3 regions of the Peribacillus aracenensis genome follow, and region 1 is predicted to be linked to each of the others. Evidence: riboswitches for the same ligand, from Rfam matches in the RefSeq annotation. Region 1 holds a riboswitch; each other region holds the start of a gene.
The links. A riboswitch is a leader RNA that binds a small molecule or an ion and turns the genes downstream of it on or off. The one in region 1 is predicted to bind S-adenosylmethionine.

Region 1 (7,720 bases):
CAGTAACCAGCTTCTTTTGGCCGTTGCAGGTATAGACCTGCCCACTTGAACATATCCCAATTCTCTTTAGGGATGGAATCAAAACCATTTGCTGCGTAATGTGGAATATCATCAAATATCTTCAATCCGTCTTTTTCCAATTTCCAGATTTCCGTTTTATTTTTAGCGATTAGTGGATTTTCCGACCAAGATTTTTCGTAAACCATTACATTTCCTCCTTGATTAAATCGCTTTCTTTGCTGTCAAATAGCCGATTACCTGTTCAACGCACTCTTCAATGCTGTATTGGTCGGATTCTAAAATGATTTCCGGTTGTTCTGGTTCTTCATACGGAGAGTCGATTCCTGTAAAATCTTTAATGATTCCTTTACGTGCCTTATCATATAGACCCTTTGGATCACGCACTTCACACTCTTCGATCGGACACTTTATGTATACTTCAATAAACTCCCCTTCTTCGAGTAAATCACGTACAATCTGCCGATCTGCCCTGAATGGAGATATGAAGGCAGTCAATACGAACTGCCCACTATCCACGAATAACTTGGAAACCTCACCGATCCGCCTAATATTCTCGGTTCTATCCTCTTCAGAAAAACCTAAATCTTTATTTAAACCGTGGCGGATATTATCACCATCCAAAACATAGCTTCGAATATTCCGATTATATAATTCTTTTGCGACCGCGTTCGCAATCGTTGATTTTCCGGAACCCGAGAGTCCTGTAAACCATAGAACTGTGCTTTCATGCCCGTTTTGCTTCCGGCGGAGCTCCTTGGTCAATGACGTTTCATGCCAAGTGACATTCGTACTTTTACTCATATAATAATCCCCCTCTTCATGTGATCCTTCAATTCATGTCCAATCAGTTATAAACTTCATTCTTTTTCAGACCTTCGATCAACACCTCGATGACCTCTTTACGGCTAAAGGTAGCTGGAGGAATTTCTCCATTACGCAACATTTCCCTTACCTTCGTTCCAGACAGGATGACATGATCTTCCCTGCCGTGCGGACAAGTTTTAGCGGAAGCCATATTGCCGCATGCTTTACAGTAAAAACTATGTTCAAAGAATAATAACGTGATCCCTAACTCATCGGCGTTAAAATTCCCAAAGATTTTTTGGGCATCATATGTGCCATAATAATCGCCCACACCCGCATGATCACGTCCGACGATAAAATGGGTGCATCCATAATTTTTACGGACCATTGCATGGAAAATGGCTTCTCTAGGTCCTGCATAACGCATGGCAGCAGGGAAAACAGCAAGGGAGACACGATCCTTGGGATAATATTTCTCAAGCAGCACTTTGTAACTTTCCATTCTTACATCTGCCGGAATGTCATCGGATTTAGTGGCACCTACAAGAGGATTTAAGAATAGGCCGTCGACGATCTCCAATGCTGTCTTTTGAATATATTCATGTGCACGGTGAACAGGGTTCCTCGTTTGGAAACCGACAACCGTTTCCCACCCTTTTTCAGCAAAAGCTTTCCTTGTCTCGACAGGGTCCAGATAATTAGCTTGGAATAACGGACGCTCTATTCTCTTAATCAACTTTATTTCCCCGCCGACATATACATCACCGCGGTTAAATAAATTTTTCACTCCGGGATGCTTCTCATCATCCGTTTGATATACTAATGTCGCTTCCAATTGCTTATCCGGAGTGTAAATATCGGAAACGGTGAGAACCCCGTATGTTTCACCCTCATGAGTCAGCGTTACTTCTTCACCTATAGTAAGGGTTTCTGCAATTTCTTCGGTCAAAGGCAGCGTAATCGGGATGCTCCATACATGTCCGCTGCTAAGCCTCATTTCCCTGACCACTGTCTCATAGTCACTTTTTGTAAAGAATCCCTTAATCGGGCTGTAGGCACCAGTGCCTATCAATTCAAGATCACTTAAAGCGATTTCATCGATTTCGATTGACTTTGTTATTTTACTAAAATCATATTTTGGTTCCCAAAGATCGATTAATGTTCCTCCGTGCGGTAGACTGATTGTCATGCTAATTTCCCCCTATGGTTTCTATTTATTTAAGATAAATGCAATCCGCATTCCGTTTTTTGTGCTCCTTGCCAACGGCCTGAGCGTAAATCATCTGCATTGAATGCAGGTGCTGTACACGTTTTACATCCAATGCTAGGATATCCATTATCATGCAGGATATTATATGGAAGTCCGTTTTTGTGGGCGTAGCGCCAAACGTCTTTCCATGTCCAATGTATGAGTGGACATATTTTAACCGACTTGAACTTATTATCCTTATTGATATACTCGGTTTTAGCCCTTGTCTCGGATTGCTCCCTCCGCAGTCCCGAAAGCCAGGCTGTTGCCGTTGAAAGCACATCGGTAAGCGGAATGATCTTACGGATGTTACAGCACTTATTGGAATCACTAAGCCATAATTCATCCCCATATTCCGCTGCTTGTTCCTCAAGCGTCAAGGCAGGTTTCTTCATTTCGATTGAAAGTTTTGGATAGCGCTTCTTCACTTGCTCAATCAATTGGTAGGTCTCTTCAAAATGAACATCTGTATCAAGGAAAACAATTTTTGCCGAAGGGTTGACCTTCGCCAATAAATCCGTAAGCACGATGCCTTCAATACCAAAACTGCAAGCATAAATCAGTTTGTTTCCATAATGGTCATTCGCCCATTGCAGAACTTCCAAAGCTCCTTTTGTGTCACTGTCTTCAGGAAATACAGGGAATTCCCCTGAATTGAAATTTTCATAGTTTATTAATCCAGCCAACTTTTGTAGCCCCCTCTAAAAACTTGCTGTATCAGGTTAGAGTATCTGTTGATCAATACCCGTTTTAATCTTCCCCAGTTTATCTGATTCTAGGAAAAAGAGACGAATCTAACCAATACTCTCTTTATATCAGTTAAACCCGCCTCTAGTTTTTCTAGTCAGCAGATACCTTATTTAATTCTTAATTTTTCATTTCTTTCCATTTGAATGATTTTACCATCCTGGACTATAAGTGTAATGGATCCATATTTCATTGAATTAAGCATTTCTTGAAGTCGTTCAAATATTTCTTCAAGCTGATTCTCTTTATCCAAACCAGTTCCTCCTTTAAGAAAATCCGCGAATATTTTATTTTCGACGCTGATTAAATGTATTTCTTAGTTTTATATAATTCCATACAACCTTACATTGTTATGGTTTACCTGAAATTTTTCCAAAAACAAAAATCTTTCCATGATGGAAAGATCCCAAGGTAAATATCATTACCTTATCTTCCAAAATGATCAACATTTTGTTGGAGGTAGCACCTTGCATCCATCATGCAGGTTGCTGGACTTCAAAGGGCCAATTCCCTCCGTCGCTCTGGATAAGTTTTATTATTTTAAATATTAACATATATTTAATCCTTGTCAATGGAGTTTTCTTATAAAATAACTTGGTTTAATATTATGGATGAACTGTTATTTTTATACACACTATTCAATTTATGATTTTATGTTCATTTAAATACGAAAATAGACTTATTTTTTTAGATAAAGTCTCCAAAAAAATGAGTCTATTTTCATTAATAAACCTATTATTGACGGCTGTAATCACTTTAAGAAATACGTTTGAATGCCTGTCCTTTTGTTGAAAGGATTACTTGAATTCATTAATTTCTTAACTGTATCGCTTCTACAAATTCTTGAACTTGACTCTGGACACGGTCAATTAAATGTGAATCATTAATCGGATTTTCAGAATTCTGTTTATCTATTTCTTTATCAACAAAATAAATGCCCTGAAGCGGCTCGCCTTTTAATATTGAGATTAATGGTTTAAGCGCATAGTCAATCGCCAATAGATGCCTGTTACTTCCACCAATCATGATTGGCAGAACTGGCTTACCCTTGAAAGCGCCTTCTGGCAGCAAATCAATCAAGGCTTTTAATACACCTGTATAGGAAGCCTTATAAACCGGTGAACCAATGATGATTCCTCTGGCTGCTTGAATTCTCTCTGAAAGTTTTAAGATATCATCACTATTATATTTCCCTTGGAATAAATCATCTGCTGAGAAATCCGTTATTGAGAAATAAGCTGTGGTAAATCCTTCTTTTTCGACTAATGATTGAATATGTTTTAGTGAAATGTCCGTTCTTGATGGAATAGCCGGACTTCCTGATAAAATTACGATATCGCTCATATAATACCCCTCCATTGTTACATGATTTTCCAGATAAATTCTTCGTAAAGCATTTCGTGTAGTATGCATTTATCGTAATAGTCTGAAAAATATAAGTCAAATCTTACACTCTGGTTTAATGGATTCACAAATTTGACTGTATCGTTTCTGAATGCATATAAAACGGTCATATTTGCGGCTTGATGCACATGCCTTTAAATATGACCGTTTCTTTATGTATGATTTTGTTTACCATGAATACCATATACCAAAAGTTGTGCAATGTTCTTAATTCGTTCAGAAGTAAAATACGGCTCCTTTTTTTGTTGATGGATTTCATAATGTGTAGATAATGCCAATGTAAAAGAAATGATCCCTACATTAAATAGGATAATGTCAGAGATATATTGTATCTCTCCGCTATCTATTCTCTTTTGTATTTCAATATGCTTGGCATTTGGCTTGAAAATCTGATCTATATATTGCTTTGAAATATCTTGATCGAATTGTGTTTCCCTAAATAATATTGAAAACTGTTCTTTATTTTCAAGAATTTTTCTTATCATGGTGCAAACATGATTCTCCACTAGTTCATCCGTGGCTAGATGGCTAGTCACATCTTCGGATTCCTCATTTTCATTAGGGGTGATTGTAGCCAAAAGCAAATCTTTTTTGCTGTCAAAGTATTTGTAAATAGTAGCTTCGGAAACATTGCATGCAGAGGCAATTTCATTCGTTCTTGTCATGTCAAAACCTTTAGTGGCAAAAAGAGTCCGGGCTACATTTATGATTCGTTCTTTGGTTTGCTGCCCTTTTTTCAAAAATATCAACCTTCTTTTATAAAGATAAGACCGGTTTCACCAATCTATTTCTATGATATCTCGGTGGTAGCAATCGGTCAATATTACCTTTGATTTGTTAGAATTAATATTCCCATATATCATAAATAGAAAACATCGTCTGATTGGGACGATGTTTCTATTTTTTGAAAATCACTTAAAAGATGCATAGCCATCATCGACCATGACTACACTTCCATTGATCGCATCCGCTTCCTCTAACGATAATAGATAGACGGCATTTGCAATGGCTTCTGGCTTGATTAATTTACCGCGCATTTGACTTGCATTCAATTTATCGATGATTCCCATATCTTTATAGCCTTGTATGATAGGAGTGTCAACCCCGCCTGGCGCAATGCCCACTACGCGTATGCCATAAGCGCCCAATTCCAAAGCTGCTGTCTGTGTCATCATTCTTACTGCGCCTTTAGTTGCCTGATAGGCAAAAGTCCCATGGGAAGCTAAGTAGCCAAACACGGAAGCGGTATTTATAATGACCCCCTTGTTATCTAGCTCCTTCATTTTCCTTCCTGCTGCCATGATTCCAAAAGCAACTCCGTGCTGGTTCACTCCAATCGTTTTGAAGTAACCCTCCATATCTTGATCGAGGATCATACCGCCTGCACCAATGCCGGCATTATTAAACATGATATCGATCCTTCCGTATGTTTGCACTGCTTTATTGATTAACGATTCAACTTCTTCCTGCTTAGAAACATCCGTTTTAACAAAGATGGCCTCTCCACCATCCGCTTTTATCTGTTCAACAGTTTCCTGTCCCATTTCCTCATTAAAATCCGCAACGACGACCTTGTCCCCCTTTGCTGCGAATTTCAAGCATGTTGCTCGGCCAATTCCGCTTGCTCCTCCTGTAATAACTGCAACTCTTGCTGTCATTTCCATTCCCCTCTCACCAATAAAAAGTATGTTAGTGATCACTTACTTTTTTATTATAAAAGTAAAGGATGTTGAATTCAAGCAAAATGTATTTTTAAAGTGTTAGGAGCATTCAAAATTGAAGCTGCCCTATTAATAGGACAGCTTCATTTGTTTAGGAGGTTTTCAATTCGACCTTACTTACGGAGGTCTTCACCATTTCAATGAAAAGTTGTAGAAAACGATCATCACCTGTTAATTCTGGATGAAACGCACTGACAAGGACATGGTCTTGTCTTGCAGCCACTACATTCTCTTCATAAACAGCCAATACTTCCACACCTTCTCCAATTCCATCAGCAAACGGCGCCCGGATGAATACAGCCTTATAAGGGTCTTCCATTCCTTTGATTGTTAGTTCCGCCTCGAAACTATCCCGTTGACGTCCAAATCCGTTCCGTTTCACGGAAATGTCCATTAGTCCAAGATAGGCATTCTCATCGCCAGCCAATTCATTGGCCGCCAATACCATCCCTGCACAAGTACCGAAAATAGGTTTTTTACCCTCGAAGAAAGTTTTGATCGGTTCCATAAATCCATAACGATCCATTAGCTTCCTCATCGTAGTGCTTTCTCCGCCTGGAATGATCAAGCCGTCGATTTCCAGCAACTGTTCCGGTTTTTTTACTATAATTGCTTGTTCGCCGGCAGCTTTGATTTGGTTCAAGTGTTCTTCAACTGCTCCCTGTAATCCCAAAACACCAATAGTTATCATATTACCATCCACGTTCCTGCATCCGTTCTGCCGGAGCTAGTTTGGAAATATCAATTCCTTTCATTGCACTGCCCAACTCTTTGGATAACCGGCCAATCAATTCATAATCGGTGAAATATGTAGTAGCTTGAACGATTGCCGATGCGAATTTTTCTGGATTTTCAGATTTAAAAATACCAGAACCCACGAAAACGCCATCTGCTCCCAATTCCATCATCAGTGCTGCATCAGCTGGAGTGGCAATTCCGCCAGCTGCAAAGTTAACTACAGGCAATTTACCTGTGCGTTTGATTTCTCTTAAAATTTCATAAGGGGCTCCAATATTTTTTGCCTCTGTCATTAATTCATCATCACTCATGATGCTCACTTTACGAATTTGTGACTGTACCTTTCTCATATGACGCACAGCTTCCACAATATTACCAGTACCTGGTTCTCCTTTTGTACGAAGCATTGATGCTCCTTCACCAATACGGCGTGCAGCTTCGCCTAAATCACGGCATCCACAAACGAAAGGTACGGTGAAATCACTTTTCAGAATATGGTATTCTTCATCAGCAGGAGTCAGCACTTCACTTTCATCGATATAATCCACTCCCATGGATTCAAGTACCCTTGATTCAACAATATGGCCAATCCTTGCTTTAGCCATGACCGGGATGGACACTGCATTCATTACTTCCTCGACAATTCGCGGATCTGCCATTCTAGCTACCCCGCCAGCCGCACGGATGTCGGAAGGAACCCTTTCCAATGCCATGACAGCGACAGCACCTGATGCTTCTGCGATTTTTGCTTGTTCAGCGTTAATGACGTCCATGATTACGCCACCCTTTTGCATTTGTGCCATTCCTCTTTTTACTGTTTCAGTTCCTAATAATTTTTCCATTTCTCTTCCCCCTAATATTTGCATTTTTTAGATTTGTTAGACTTAGTATAAAAAATAGTTGACCACATTGAAAGTATCAGTTTTAATAAAATTAATGGGGTCAGCATTAAATTATTATAAAAGGTGGAAACAAAATGAATATGCTTTCTTGTGATTTAATTAGGTTAAGTGAAATACCTTTGTACGAACAATTA
Region 2 (7,720 bases), on a different contig from region 1:
CAATGGCTGTTCCTTTAAGTAGGCTGCAATCTTTTCTGCCCCTTTTTGTGAATGTTCCATTCTAACTGATAAGGTTTTCAAACCTCTCATTACAAGCCAGGCATCCTGGACACCAAGGACCGCTCCAAAGGAGTTTTGGAGCGAACCGAGTCTTGCGGCCAATTCCGGATCTTTCACTACCGCAAGCCCAGCTACCACATCACTATGTCCGGATAAAAACTTCGTCGCGCTATGAAGGACAACATCAGCGCCCAGTTTCAACGGTTTTTGCAATGCCGGGGTCAAGAATGTGTTATCAACAAAACTTAAGGCACCAGCTTTTTTGGCGATATCACATACGGCTTGAATATCGGTCACTTTAAGTAACGGATTTGAAGGCGTTTCGATATATATGGCCCTGGTATTTGGCTGAACGGCGGCTTTGACGCTTTCAAGGTCCGTCATGTCAACGAAGGTATGCTCAATATTGAAACGAGTCAATACGCTTGTGACCATCCTGAATGTTCCGCCGTACACATCTTCGGAAATGACGATATGATCCCCGGCAGACAATAGCAGGAAGGCTGTTGAAATGGCAGCCATACCTGATGAAAAAGCAAAGCCGTGAGTGCCTTCCTCAAGTTCGGCAATGATGTCTTCAAGTGCTTCGCGAGTCGGGTTCCCGCTTCTGCTGTAATCATATTTGCCAAATTGATCGATATCGGATTGATGGAAAGTCGATGCATGCTGAATGGGGACGCTCACACCGCCCGTTGCCGGATCGAATTTATGCTGATTATGAAGTAATTTCGTTTCAAAGCTAAAATCATGACCTGTCATCGTAGCGCCTCCCTTTTCACATGTGCGAATGCTTGCTGCAAGTCCTGAATCAAATCATCGCTATCCTCGATGCCAACGGAGAAGCGGAGCAGGCGATTACAAACTCCATTTGCCGTTCTGACTTCAAGCGGTATATCGGCATGCGTTTGTGTGGCAGGATAGGTGATAAAGCTTTCAACCCCTCCAAGGCTTTCTGCAAAGGAAATTAATGAGAGCGATTGTAAAAAGGGGTTGACCGCCGATTCATCAATGATACGGAATGAAATCATGCCGCCTTTCCCGGGATACAATACGTCCGTGACACAATCATGTTCCGACAAGTAATCTACAAGTATTTTGGCATTCTTTTCATGACGCTCCATCCGCAATGCCAAGGTTTTCATTCCACGCATCAACAGCCAAGAATCAAAGGGGCTCAAGACAGCTCCGGTACCATTATGATGGAAGGCAAGTGCATCACATAATTCAGCGCCGCTAGCAACGATCAGTCCGGCGAGCACATCATTATGACCACCGAGATACTTGGTGGCACTGTGAATCACGATATCCGCTCCAAGCAGGATGGGTTGTTGAATAAGAGGCGTGTAAAAAGTATTATCAACGATCAATAGTAAATTATATTGTTTGGCCAATGCGGCAACAGCGCTAATGTCCGTTTGCTGCATAAGAGGGTTAGTGGGAGTTTCGATGAAGATGGCTTTCGTGTGAGGAGTGATGGCTTTTTCTATATCCTCCAAACAACAAGTGTTTACATAGTCACACTGCAACCCCCATTTTTTAAAACCTTGTTCTAACAGACGATATGTACCGCCATAAAGATCCTCGCTGACAATCCAGGCATCACCTGATTTAAAAAGGGCAAGGATAGTGGAAATGGCGGCCATTCCTGAACTGCAGGCATAACCTTGGTCACCTTTTTCCAGATCGGCGATGGAACGCTCCAATAATTGGCGTGTAGGATTACCTGTCCTTGTGTAGTCGAATCCCGTCGATTGGCCAATTCCTTCATGGCGAAAAGCTGTTGAAAAGTATACTGGCGGATTGACTGTTCCTGTCGCCGTTTCGCTGCGGTTTCCTAATTGAGCAAGATATGTTTCAGTTTTGTACATGGTTTTCACTGCTCCTTTGAGTTATATAAAATAAAAAAAAGTCTTCTTTAAGAAGAAGACTTTGATTATAAGGACGAGTCATTCTTCTTATCTTCCAAGTTCACAAACTTGTGGAATTAGCACCTTTTCATTGGTTTGAAACAAATGAAGGTTGCTGAGGTGTCATCGGGCCATTCCCTCTACCTCTCTCGATAAGAGTTTAGATTATTCAATTTCTTTTGAATTTACTATATATACAAAATACTGTCAAGGACATTTTGGGATGGATAATGCTTGGATGTTCATGACCAGGTTAATTGGTGCCTAGTGCGTCAACACTTTATGTATCTAAAAAAAGAATATCCGAATCTTCATATAAACACGAAGGGTCATGGAATTTTCGGCAAAAGTGAAAGGTCAGCGGATATTTTTGCTTTAAAATAATAAAGTTTGTACAATGTATGGAGAGGAAGAATAATACGACATTATTCATTTCATATGCAAATTGGTCTTCAATGAATAGTGCAAACATAGGAGGAGAACACATGGAATACAGAATCGAACGAGATACGATGGGTGAAGTGAAAGTTCCTGCTGATAAATATTGGGGAGCACAAACCGAGAGAAGTCGTAACAATTTCAAAATCGGTAACGAAAAAATGCCGATTGAATTAGTTCGTGCATTTGCATACGTTAAACAAGCTGCGGCAAAGGTGAACTATGATCTTGGTGATCTTTCGGAAGTTAAAAAGAATGCCATCGTCAAGATTTGCGGCGAAATCCTTGAAGGAACGCTAGATGAACATTTCCCGCTTGTAGTTTGGCAAACGGGAAGCGGTACGCAAAGTAACATGAACGTGAATGAAGTGGTCGCAAACAAAGGAAATGAATGGTTAAAAGAAAATGGTGAATCGGAAACCCTTCATCCGAATGATGATGTTAACAAGGCACAGAGCTCCAATGATACTTTCCCGACAGCCATGCATATTGCTGCCTTTATGGAAGTCGCTGAAAAATTGGTTCCTGCCATTAAAGCTCTTCGTGATACATTCGATACAAAGGAAAAAGAATTTTGGGATGTCGTGAAAATTGGCCGGACACATCTTCAAGATGCTACACCATTAACATTGGGACAAGAGATTTCCGGTTGGAAAGCGATGCTTGACAAAGATCTAGCGATGATTGAAGAAAGCAGCCAAAAATTATTGAACCTTGCACTAGGAGGAACGGCTGTAGGAACCGGAATCAATACAAAAAAAGAATTCCCGGGACTTTCCGCCAAACAAATTGCAGCTGATACTGGATATCCTTTTGTCACATCTGATAATAAGTTCCATGCATTGACAAGCCATAACGAAATCGTCTACGCACACGGTGCTTTAAAAGCATTGGCAGCGGATTTAATGAAAATTGCGAACGATGTCAGATGGCTGGCAAGTGGTCCAAGAAGCGGAATCGGTGAAATAGCCATTCCGGAAAACGAGCCAGGCAGCTCCATCATGCCAGGTAAAGTCAATCCAACACAAAGTGAAGCGCTTACCATGATTGCAACACAAATCGTGGGTAACGATGCTACAATTGGCTTTGCAGCAAGCCAAGGTAATTTTGAGTTGAATGTATTCAAGCCTGTCATCATCTATAACTTCCTGCAAACGGTAAAATTATTGACGGAAGGCATTCATTCATTCAACGATAATTGTGCGGTGGGCATCACTGCAAATGAAGATAAAATCAAAGAAAATGTAGAACGTTCCCTTATGTTGGTAACAGCATTGAACCCCCATATCGGTTATGAAAAAGCAGCCAAAATCGCCAAAACTGCATTCAAGGACAACTCAACATTGAAAGAAGCTGCGTTGAAATTGGAGTTCCTGACGGAAGGTGAATTCAATGCATGGGTCGATCCTGCTAACATGGTTAATAAATAATTGAATGGATGTGCCCTCCCTTGGTATTAGGGAGGGTGTTTCCATGGGTTAAAATAATGGAATGAACAAATACTGAGATCATAGGTATCGTGAACAGGAGGAAAAACAATGTCTTTATGCCCGCTTTGCAACGGTCTAAGAAAAATTCATGTGAATTGCCCGAAATGCGGCAGTGAACTTGATGACAAAGGGAAATTCATGGACTACGCTGATGATTACAGTGCTTATATGGATATCGACATACTTAAAGAAAACGACGGATACCCTAAATCCCTTCAAAAAGGCCAATGCCCGCATCTCATGAAATGCTCTGAATGCGGACATGATGAAGTGGTATTGGTCCAGGAATGAATCTACCCCTTTTATTTGAATAAACGTAAAAAGACCCATAATGAACGGGTCTCAGTTTGTAGACAAAAGGGGTTCGATTCAAAAAAATTCGACCCCTTTTGAAATTCCATTTATAGCCTAAGTGATCAGACAGGTCTGTATCTTTAAAGCGACGTTCATAATTTTTCCCAAATGTTGAGAAACGAGCACTTTATCATGGATACCAATGCCTAAGAATCAACGGAAAGCCATATTTGTTCAACTTTTTCAATTGCATGAAAGTCAGTATGACTAATATGACTGGATCAATACTTGGGCGTCCTATTTCTGAATACATATCCTTCACCAAATCATAAATGAAAGTGAAGTCAAAGGGAGCCTCAATTTTACGAACCAAATGGTTCGCGGGCACCAGTTGATCTAAAGTAGTCATTTCAAGTTGATCATAAAGGGTTCATCCAAAGTTAATTGGAACAGAAGCTGCGAGACTCCTGCGGGAAAAGCGAGTGCCTGGAGTGGGAATTAAGGTTCAAGTTGCATAAACCCCTAAAAAAACTGTAGACAAACTCGATTTTCATCGTTTGTCTACAGTCTGAGACCCACTACGAATGGGTCTTTTTACGTTTAATTGGCAGATAACTTCATGCTTTCCTGCATCTGTTCATCTTCTTCCACTAAAATGCGATGTTCAGTCCCTTTGTCAAAAAAGTGTGCTTTATTCATATCGAGGGCAAGTTCGATATTTTCGCCTGCCTGGATCATATTCTTGGCATCGACGCGTGCGACGAAGTGCTGTCCCTCTAATGTGGAGTAGAGCATGATCTCCGCGCCCATCAGTTCGGCTACATCAATTTGGGTTGTGAATGCAGTGTTAGGGGACTTCGTGAAGTAAGCACCTTCATTATGGAAATCCTCCGGACGGATGCCAAGGATTATATCTTTTCCGACATATCCTTGATCACGCAGCATTTTCATCTTCAATTCAGGTATTTCAAGTGTTTGTTCGCCTATTTTAATAGTGCCTTCTTTTAAGGTTCCCGTAAAGAAGTTCATGGCAGGCGATCCGATAAAGCCGCCGACGAAAACGTTTATCGGTTTCTCATAAACGTCCTTTGGTGCACCGACCTGTTGGATGATACCATCCTTCATTACAACAAGACGTGTCGCCATCGTCATTGCCTCTGTTTGGTCATGCGTGACATATATCGTTGTGGTGTCGAGCCGTTTATGTAGTTTAGCGATTTCCGCACGCATTTGAACCCGTAGCTTTGCGTCGAGATTGGATAATGGCTCATCCATCAAGAAAACTTTTGCGTCCCTTACAATGGCCCGGCCAAGTGCGACACGCTGGCGCTGACCACCTGAAAGGGCTTTAGGTTTCCTGTTTAGCAGCTCTTCAAGTCCGAGAATCCTTGCCGCTTCATTGACTCTTTGCTTGATTTCCGCTTTTGGCGTTTTCCTGAGTTTTAATCCGAATGCCATATTATCATATACGGACATATGAGGATATAAGGCATAGTTCTGGAAAACCATCGCAATATCACGATCTTTAGGGGGGACATCATTGACTCGCTTGCCGTCTATATATAAATCCCCTTCGGAAATGTCTTCAAGTCCGGCAATCATCCTTAATGTCGTCGATTTGCCGCAACCCGAAGGTCCCACAAAAACTATGAATTCCTTATCGGCAACACGAAGGTTGAAGTCTTTAACAGCCGTCACCTTTTTATCATAAATCTTGAATATATGATCCAACACTAGCTCTGCCATGAATAATCCCCCTTTTAAACTCCTGATTACTTGTACCAATTAACTATAGTCTAAGCTATCGGATTTGAAAAAAGTATGGGCACATTGCACAAAAAAGGGTGATATTACCTGTTTGCATTGAAAATTAATCATTCAGTAAAAGTATCAAGTATGCAGTAAGGGCATGACGGAAGTTTCTAATATCGAGACCAGTTCTTTCAGAGAATTTATCGATTCGGTATTGTAAGCTGTTCCGATGTATATAAAGCTGTTTGGAGGCATAGGTGGCATTTGAATTACATTCGATATACGTTTTAATCGTTTTGATCAGTTCTGTATCCTGCTTGGTCTTGCCAAGAATCTCATTGATAAACCACTTTGCATCCTTAAAGGATGGATCCTTTATTAATGAGTGAGGGATGATGTCTGCCAAATCAGCCACCTTTAGGCCCGGCAGATGCATCTGTGCCAAATCAAAACACTTTTTCTCCTGAGTCCAGTGCTGATGAAGGTCTTGGTTTATAGGGTGAAAGCGCCCGGTGAACATACGGGTCTTTACATAAAAGTCACTTTCAAGCGTGGAAGAAATGGCGATTAATTGTTTAGTTGATAAAGGTTCTTCTTCGTCCGTTTCAATTAAGACTCCTGCCGTTTCACTTTCCCAGACAATAGCTGCGTCAGATGGAACGAAAGCTAGGAAGGCTTCTTCAAAATCAGAGTTGGAAAAATCAGCATGAGTCAGCTTGAAATGAAGAAATCGAACATTCTCCCAGCTCGTTAAAGGCAATGGTGCATTCGGTTCGGATAAAAAAGTTTTCCATGATGAGTCTGGATGTACATTGAGGTTATTCGGGTTTATAGAAGGAGCAAAAAGCAGTTCCAATAAACGGATTTCTTCGTCTGTGATATCTGAACGGGGAATGCCAAGTAAACTTCTTGAGTCTTCGAACCAAACAAAGTCAGAAATTTCATCAGCATCCATTTTGTTGGTAAGGGCATTAGGGAATTTTTGTTTAAGATTTTCAAGCATCATTTCCACCTTCTTTCTCCCTTTCCCTATCATTATAGCGAAAAAGAATAAAGTTCAAAAGAACAGGATATTGCTAGTTTTTCCGAGAAGGGATAATCAAAGAAAAGTTGCAAGTTTTATTAATGTTAGGAAAGGGTATTGCGTATGCTTTATGGAATATCGTTAAAAAGAGGAGGGAATCTTATGAACATATTATTATTGGGCGGTACACGGTTTTTAGGCAGGTATTTAGCAAGAGCTGCGATAGAGAAAGGGCATGAAGTCACACTTTTTAATCGTGGAAGCGATCCTTATGTCTTTCCCGAAATAGAACAGTTAAAAGGGGACCGCGACGGGGATCTGGAAATGTTGAAAGGGAGACAATGGGATGCAGTCATTGATACATCAGGATTTATCCCTCGAACTGTATCTAAATCTTGCAGATTGCTTCATCAAGTTAAACATTATACATATATCTCAAGCATCTCAGTTTATAGTGATCCAACCGAGCCAGGAATTGATGAAAATGGAGAGGTTCATACACTAAATGATGATAAAGCGGAAGAGATCACCCGCGGAACTGCTGGACCGATATACGGTGAATATTATGGACCGTTAAAATCATTAAGCGAAAAAGCAGCTGAAAAAGAACTGCCGGGGAAAGTTTTGTCCATTCGTGCGGGTCAAATAGTAGGTCCATATGATTACACTGACCGATTGCCGTACTGGCTTAAAAGAATAGCGGAAGGGGGAGAAATTTTGTCTCCTGGACGCCCTGGACGTCCAATCCAAGTCAT
Region 3 (7,720 bases), on a different contig from region 1:
GTCATTGAACAGTTCCGTCCAGGTGTCATGGAACGCCTAGGGCTTGGATATGAGGCATTAAAATGGATCAATCCGAAGCTGATTTACTGTTCCATCACGGGCTTCGGCCAGACCGGTCCCTATAAAGACCGACCGGGACATGATATCAATTATATTTCGATTGCAGGCTTATCAGGCTATTCCGGTACAAAAAAGGACGGCCCGGCAAAAAACGGAACTCAAATAGCAGATCTTGCTGGAGGATCCCTGCATGCTGTTATCGGTATATTATCTGCAGTCATACACCGGGAAAGTACGGGATTCGGCCAAGCCATCGACATCAGCATGACTGACTGCAGTTTTGCGTTGAATGCCATCTCCGCACCCCTGAATTTACAAGGGGGCCTCGAGCTTGAACCAGAAAAACTGATGTTGAACGGAGGATCCTTTTATGACTTTTACGAAACGAAGGATGGACGCTATTTTTCGGTAGGAAGCCTAGAGCCCCCTTTTCGAAAAGCATTATGTGAAGCGATCGGTGCACCCGAATTGTATGAACTGAGCACCAAAAGTGATGAAGAAAGCGGAATCAGGTTTAAAACGGCCGTCCGACTGGCTTTCCTTGAACGGGATTTTCATGAATGGCAGGAAATATTCGCTGATTTCGAAGCCTGCGCAGAACCAGTTCTAACCTTCACTGAAGCGGCCGAACACCCCCAATTGAAGGAAAGGGGAATGATCGTCGAGGTACCGGACGGAAAAGGAAATGTCCAGAAGCAAATCGCTTGCCCGATCAAAACATCGGTTTTCACCCCTGAATATAAACATGCAGGCTTGAGGCCAGGACAAAACAACGCAGAAATTCTTCACACCCCCAATCGATAAATGAAGATGTTAAGGCTATCACTTTTCCGAGTTTTTTTCGGAAGGAGGTAGCCTGTTTCTTTGAATTAAGCTGGAGTCAGGCCTAAAAACCTGGAAACAACCCGGATTAAGCAGAAGGAGAACAATAGCACTTGTGGTAAGCGATATATCACTACTGTGAAAATTTACTAGTTATAACGAATGTGGGCAGGGTATCAGAGTAGCATCTGGTAAGAAATTGCTCAGGTAAGGAGGGTTGCATAAACGTGTTTGGTCTCTCTGATATCATCAAATTTCTATTTTCCTTTTTTTTGATCATGCCGATCGTTACGCTGATACATTTGAGCGGGCATATTTTTTTTGTCACGATCTTTGGGGGATCAGAAAAGAAAATCTTGATCGGTTGTGGCAATAAACTTTTCGCCTTTCGGAACATAGAGGTGAGGAAATATTATTTTTGGAATGGGACTTGCGAGTTCAAGGGATTGAAACATGATAATCGATTGACGAATACGCTGATCTATTTAGGAGGGGCTATCTTTAATTTAGTCAGCATGCTGATCATCTATAGCTTAGTGTATCAGGATATCCTGGACAGCTCGGTGATCTGGTATCAATTCATCTATTTTTCTTTCTATGTTATGTTCTTCTCGTTGTTTCCGATGTATTTCTCGGACGGGTCGCCTAGTGATGGGAAGGCCGCGGAATTGGCCTTGAGGAACAAGCTGGAAGATAGGGTTACGGATGATATATTTGTGAAGAAAATGGATGATGATAGCTGCAAGTAAAAAAGGGACGTGCTGGTGGCCGTTCTTTTTTGTTTGCTCTCGGATTTTTGGATGAATGTCTTTTACGCTTTTTATTATAAACCTAATCGGCACGCTTATATTGATGCCGATTAGGTTGTTCGAATGGATTAAAGTCTCCGCTAAAAAATCATTCCCATACTTCTTTTGCTACATCAACGACGAATTTCAGCTTTTCCCATTGCTGTTCTTCGGTCAGCTTGTTGCCGTGATGGGTGGAGGCGAAGCCGCATTGCGGGCTTAAGCATAATTGTTCGAGAGGAACGAAGTGCGAGGCTTCTTTAATGCGTGCCTTAACAGCTTCCTTGTCTTCGATTTCCCCATTTTTTGAAGTGACGACACCCAGTACGACCTGTGCACCGCCATTTGGTATGTATTCCAATGGTTTGAAGTCCCCTGAGCGTTGATCATCATATTCCAAGAAAAATCCATCCACTTTTTCTTTTGCCAATAAAGTTGGGGCGATACGGGCATAGCTTCCTTCAAATGCCCAAGTCGACTGATAGTTCCCACGACATAGGTGTGTAGTGACGACAAGGTCTTCTGGTTTGCCTTCCAATGCGCCATTAATTACGCGAAGTGCAAGATCGATTAACTGTTCCCTCGTATATTTTCCATCTTTGAACTGGAAATCCGGAGCTGAAAGTCTGGCAATATATACATCATCCAATTGAAGATAACGCACACCTGCTTCATAAAAGGCCTTCAAAGCATGCTGATATGCTTTGATGATATCATTTGCATAGTCTTCAATATCAGGGTAGATGTCTTCATTATGAATGCCTACAGCAAATAATTGATTCGGACTGGGAATGGTTTGCTTGGCAACGGCGCGTCCGTTCACGATTTTGTTCAATTCAATGAAGTCACGAATGAAAGGATGTTCAGGATTGAATGAAACCTTCCCGGTATTGCGTACGTTATATCTCTCTGTTTCCACACCATCGAACGTGAGCCCTTTTTCAGTCACATATCCCTCGATGCCATTTAAATGTTCGAGGAAGTCAAAGTGCCACCATGTACGTCTGAACTCACCGTCCGTCACGGCTTCCAATCCAACTTCAATTTGTTTTTCGACAATCCGATTGATTTCTTCGGTTTCAACTTCACGAAGCCGCTCTGCTGAAATGGTACCTTCCTTAAACTGCTTTCTGGCAACATGTAAACGTTCTGGTCTTAATAAACTCCCGACGTGATCGGCCCTGAATGGTGCTTTCGTTAATGTGATGGACATGTTGCATTCCTTCTTTCCTTTTAAAAATAAGGCTGTTTTCGCATACTTTGTTGCTATTTACCAAGTAGTGAGGTGTGGTTGATTTCCCCTCCAGATGCTCGCTTTCCGCGGGGCGGGCGGTGAGCCTCCTCGGCGTACACGCCTGTCGGGTCTCGCCTGTCCCGCTGCTCCCGCAGGAGTCTCGCACTTCCGCTCCAATCAACCTTAAATCGTTTCATTTTAAAAACAACAATCTTTACGAAAAGAGCCAAAAATAAAAAACCTCTTCTTAAAAATAAGAAGAGGTGTTGGCAACCAAGCTATATACTCTTCTTATCTTCAAGTTTTTACACTTCTGGAATTAGCACAGTACATGATCAGTCTGTTGCTGAGGCATCAAAGGGCCAGTCCCTCCACCTCTCTGGATAAGAGTTGTCTATTAAATTAATTATGACTATACAGGTAGTTTTTATAAAGGTCAAGGGTTGAAGGTGGAAGATTTTGAATATACCGATTATTGATATGTGTTACTACATCAGGGAACCCGGCATATGCTATAACCGAAGATTCATATGAGCGGCAGGAGGGGAATGCAAGGATGAGTACATTCAGTCCATTCAAAAATGGTATAACGATAACTTTAACTGAAGCCATGATAGAGAAAATCATAAGAAGGAAATCATATGGTCAGGATATTAAAGTCGAGATTACGCCAAAACATATCGTGCTTTCCGGAACGACGGAAGTGAAAAAAATGATGTTTAAGAAAAACGTAGCTTTCCGGATTACATTAAAACCGGTTTCTGTGGAAAAAAGAACGATTTTATTTGAATTAGTGGAAATGGAACCAATTGACAGGAAAATCATCAACCAAAAAATATTTAACAGACCGCCATTTTTTGAATTTGAAAAAAGAACGATCAAAATGAATGTTAATGCCTGGAACATCGTGAGAAAAATTCCCGTTGGCACAATTAAATCGTATGAACTCGTCGAAGGTGCATTGAAAATGAAACTTACTTTATGATCGAGTTTACATACATCCTTAGCCGAAAACTATAAAGGGAGTGCCAGGTATGATAGTGTTATGGTGATATGGGTCATGAAAAAAATGTGTTTGATAAATCAAGCTCTTTAAAATATACTAAATGACTTGAAGTTTTGAGTTTTTCTGGGAATGAGGAGGATAATGATGGATCAGAAGATTTTGCCTGCTTCAGCAAGCATGAAGGATTTCGAAAGATTTTTAGAGAGTTCCTATGAAATAGGTGTGTTTCTTGATTTGCATATATCACAATTGAAAAACGTAAGTATGATGGCAAAGCAGCATAATAAGAAAATGATATACCATGTCGATTTGATCCATGGCATAAGAAGTGATGAGTACGCGACAGAATTCATTTGTCAGGAATATAATCCATATGGGCTGATTTCGACTAAATCAAACGTTATATTGAAGGCGAAGCAAAAGGGGGTCATTGCCATCCAGCGAATCTTTTTAATAGATTCACATGCGCTTGAGAAAAGTTATAAGCTGGTGCAGAAAACCAAGCCGGATTATATCGAAGTATTGCCGGGCGCCATGCCATGGATGATAAAAGAAGTGAAGGAACGATTGCAGACACCGATTTTTGCAGGCGGCCTCATTCGTACTTCGGATGAAGTCCTGAATGCCCTCGATGCGGGAGCATCGTCAATCACCACTTCCAAAACTGAATTATGGGATATCGTTTAATAGGGGAAATTGAAAAAAATTACAGAAAAATAGATAAATTCTTCACAAATTATTGACAGCGTTTTCATAAACAAGTATATTTTACAGTACAAGTTAATAGATGTGACGGAGACTAGGAGATTCACAACAGATCTATTCATAATTTATATTATGAAGATAGTTCTGCTGTGAATCTCCTTTATTTGTTGGCAAGGTTTAAAAAATTATCAGGGGAGGGGTTTTATTCATGACTCCATTTTGGGGAGAAGTATTAGGTACGATGATATTAGTTTTATTCGGAGCAGGCATTGGGGCTGGTTCATCCTTAAAGGGGTCCTATGCAAAAGATGCCGGCTGGATCGTTATCACGATTGCGTGGGGATTGGCTGTTACCATGGGTGTTTTTGCAGTGGGTTCCATAAGCGGGGCGCATTTAAACCCGGCAGTCACAGTGGGGTTTGCCATTATTGGGGAATTTCCTTGGAGTGATGTGCCCGGTTACATCGTTGCCCAAATGATTGGCGCAATCCTTGGAGCAACTCTAGTATTCCTGCACTATTTGCCACACTGGAAAGCTACGGATGATCCAGGAGCGAAGCTTGGTGTGTTCGCGACATCACCTGCAATCCCGCACACATTTTCAAATCTATTAAGTGAGATGATTGGAACTTTCATCCTTATTCTTGGTTTATTATTTATAGGTGCCAATCATTTTACAGAGGGTCTAAACCCATTCGCTGTCGGGTTATTGATTGTCGTGATCGGGATGTCACTTGGCGGAACGACAGGATACGCGATTAATCCGGCCCGCGATCTGGGGCCGCGCATCGCTCACTTTTTGCTGCCGATACCGGGCAAGGGCAATTCGAATTGGGGCTATTCATGGATTCCGGTCGTTGGACCGATTATTGGGGGTTCACTTGGTGCCGTTTGTTATAAAGCGTTCTTTATGGGAGAAATAACAGCAGGATTTTGGTCTGTTTTGGGTGCAAGCCTGGTACTATTGATATTAGCCTATGCATTTGGAAAAAAACAGTCGCATGAAATGGAAAGCAGAAATATTGCCAGTTAATTAAAAGGAGGGGCATACACAATGGAAAAATACATTTTATCATTAGATCAAGGAACAACGAGTTCGCGGGCGATTTTATTTAACGAAAAGGGGGAAATCGTCCATTCCTCCCAAAAGGAATTCACGCAGCATTTCCCTAAACCAGGCTGGGTCGAGCATAACGCCAATGAGATTTGGGGATCGATCCTGGCAGTCATTGCCGGAGTACTATCTGAATCCGGTGTAAAGCCAGAACAAATTGCCGGGATCGGGATCACCAATCAGCGTGAAACGGCAGTCGTTTGGGATAAGGAAACAGGTACCCCTGTCTATAATGCGATTGTATGGCAGTCCAGGCAAACAAGTGAAATCTGTGATGATTTGAAGGAAAAGGGACTTAATGATCTATTCCGGGATAAAACGGGATTGTTGATAGATGCTTATTTTTCCGGAACGAAAGTGAAATGGATCCTCGATAATGTCGAAGGGGCCCGGCAAAAGGCGGATGAAGGCAAGCTGTTATTCGGTACCATCGATACTTGGCTGATCTGGAAGCTATCAGGAGGCAAGGCTCATGTAACGGACTATTCCAATGCATCCCGGACATTAATGTACAATATCCATGAACTGAAATGGGATGAAGAACTGCTCGAGATATTGACTGTACCAAAATCGATGCTGCCGGAAGTGAGGCCTTCTTCTGAAGAATATGCACGTACGATCGAATATCATTTCTTCGGCCAATCGATTCCGATCGCCGGGGCAGCCGGTGATCAGCAGGCAGCATTATTCGGCCAAGCCTGCTTTAATGAAGGAATGGCTAAAAATACGTATGGAACAGGCTGTTTCATGCTCATGAATACAGGAGCCAAGGCTGTCAGTTCCGAACATGGATTATTGACGACACTTGCCTGGGGACTGAATGGGAAGGTCGAATATGCATTGGAAGGAAGCATATTCGTAGCGGGCTCCGCAATCCAATGGCTGCGCGATGGCCTGCGGATGCTTCATGATGCCAAGGACAGCGAAGCCTATGCAAAACGGGTGGAAAGTACGGATGGAGTATATGTGGTACCGGCTTTTGTAGGACTTGGAACCCCATATTGGGACAGCGAAGTGCGGGGAGCCGTTTTTGGTTTGACCCGCGGCACATCCAAAGAACATTTCATTCGTGCCACACTTGAATCACTGGCATATCAAACGAAGGATGTCCTTGATGCAATGGAGGCGGATTCAGGAATCGAGCTCCAGACATTAAGAGTGGATGGCGGGGCAGTCAAGAATGACTTCCTGATGCAATTCCAAAGCGACTTATTACGGGTGCCCGTCGAGAGGCCGACCATAAACGAAACTACAGCATTAGGTGCTGCATACTTAGCTGGCCTTGCTGTTGGGTATTGGAAGGATCAAGAAGAAATCTCCCGGCAATGGGCGGTAGACAAAACCTTTAAACACTCCATGGAAGAGCAAGAAAGTGAAAAATTATATGAAGGCTGGAAAAAAGCTGTACATGCCGCTATGGCATTTAAATAAAAAACGAGGTGTATTCTTTCTCAAACGAGCTGGAGTATGCTATAATGAAATCAAGTTAATAACTCGGCCGGAGAACAGGAGAGACCATGAATGCGTTATCGTTAATTCGATAATGTCATTTATGGTCTCTTTTTTGTTTTCAATGGCAGATTAGGGATATTAATATCTATATAAACTATGCGAACAAATGAACCAATTGAATAGAATGACTGAACTCACGAGTAAATAGCGAGAATTCACGAGCAAACCGCGAGAATTCACGAGTAAAGCGTGCGAATTCACGAGTAAACCGTGCGAATTCACGAGTAAACCGAGCAAATTCACGAGTAAACCGCGAGAATTCACGAGTAAACCGAGCGAATTCACGAGTAAAGCGTGCGAATTCACGAGTAAACCGAGCAAATTCACGAGTAAAGCGTGCGAATTCACGAGTAAACCGAGCAAATTCACGAGTAACCCGTGCAAATTCACGAGTAAACCGAGCAAATTCACGAGTAAACAGTGTGAATTCACGAGTAAACCGAGCAAATTCACGAGTAAAGCGTGCGAATTCACGAGTA

Region 2: linked by a shared signal. The riboswitch ahead of N0M92_RS03815 (methionine biosynthesis PLP-dependent protein) and the one ahead of N0M92_RS24640 (YezD family protein) in region 1 are both predicted to bind S-adenosylmethionine.
Region 3: linked by a shared signal. The riboswitch ahead of N0M92_RS10315 (5-methyltetrahydropteroyltriglutamate--homocysteine S-methyltransferase) and the one ahead of N0M92_RS24640 (YezD family protein) in region 1 are both predicted to bind S-adenosylmethionine.

The regions. Positions count from the first base shown of each region.
Region 1 is NZ_JANZMJ010000036.1:25,019-32,738, reverse strand. Features, by position in the region: gene N0M92_RS24660 (nitrite/sulfite reductase) at 1-206, opposite strand, end outside; gene cysC (adenylyl-sulfate kinase) at 223-822, opposite strand; gene sat (sulfate adenylyltransferase) at 866-2,014, opposite strand; gene N0M92_RS24645 (phosphoadenylyl-sulfate reductase) at 2,044-2,748, opposite strand; gene N0M92_RS24640 (YezD family protein) at 2,931-3,074, opposite strand; SAM riboswitch class I at 3,245-3,353, opposite strand; gene ssuE (NADPH-dependent FMN reductase) at 3,632-4,165, opposite strand; gene N0M92_RS24630 (TetR/AcrR family transcriptional regulator) at 4,378-4,965, opposite strand; gene N0M92_RS24625 (SDR family NAD(P)-dependent oxidoreductase) at 5,137-5,883, opposite strand; gene pdxT (pyridoxal 5'-phosphate synthase glutaminase subunit PdxT) at 6,038-6,637, opposite strand; gene pdxS (pyridoxal 5'-phosphate synthase lyase subunit PdxS) at 6,639-7,526, opposite strand; gene pdxR (MocR-like pyridoxine biosynthesis transcription factor PdxR) at 7,661-7,720, shown strand, end outside.
Region 2 is NZ_JANZMJ010000002.1:242,526-250,245, forward strand. Features, by position in the region: gene metC (cystathionine beta-lyase) at 1-819, opposite strand, end outside; gene N0M92_RS03815 (methionine biosynthesis PLP-dependent protein) at 816-1,928, opposite strand; SAM riboswitch class I at 2,013-2,126, opposite strand; gene fumC (class II fumarate hydratase) at 2,453-3,835, shown strand; gene N0M92_RS03825 (hypothetical protein) at 3,944-4,186, shown strand; partial or broken gene N0M92_RS03830 (IS5/IS1182 family transposase) at 4,296-4,598, opposite strand; gene N0M92_RS03835 (ABC transporter ATP-binding protein) at 4,790-5,935, opposite strand; gene N0M92_RS03840 (PucR family transcriptional regulator) at 6,060-6,947, opposite strand; gene N0M92_RS03845 (NAD-dependent epimerase/dehydratase family protein) at 7,128-7,720, shown strand, end outside.
Region 3 is NZ_JANZMJ010000008.1:22,826-30,545, reverse strand. Features, by position in the region: gene N0M92_RS10325 (CaiB/BaiF CoA transferase family protein) at 1-864, shown strand, start outside; gene N0M92_RS10320 (hypothetical protein) at 1,110-1,631, shown strand; gene N0M92_RS10315 (5-methyltetrahydropteroyltriglutamate--homocysteine S-methyltransferase) at 1,780-2,883, opposite strand; SAM riboswitch class I at 3,193-3,294, opposite strand; gene N0M92_RS10310 (hypothetical protein) at 3,461-3,889, shown strand; gene N0M92_RS10305 (glycerol-3-phosphate responsive antiterminator) at 4,055-4,597, shown strand; gene N0M92_RS10300 (MIP/aquaporin family protein) at 4,824-5,648, shown strand; gene glpK (glycerol kinase GlpK) at 5,670-7,160, shown strand; gene N0M92_RS10290 (hypothetical protein) at 7,336-7,720, opposite strand, start outside.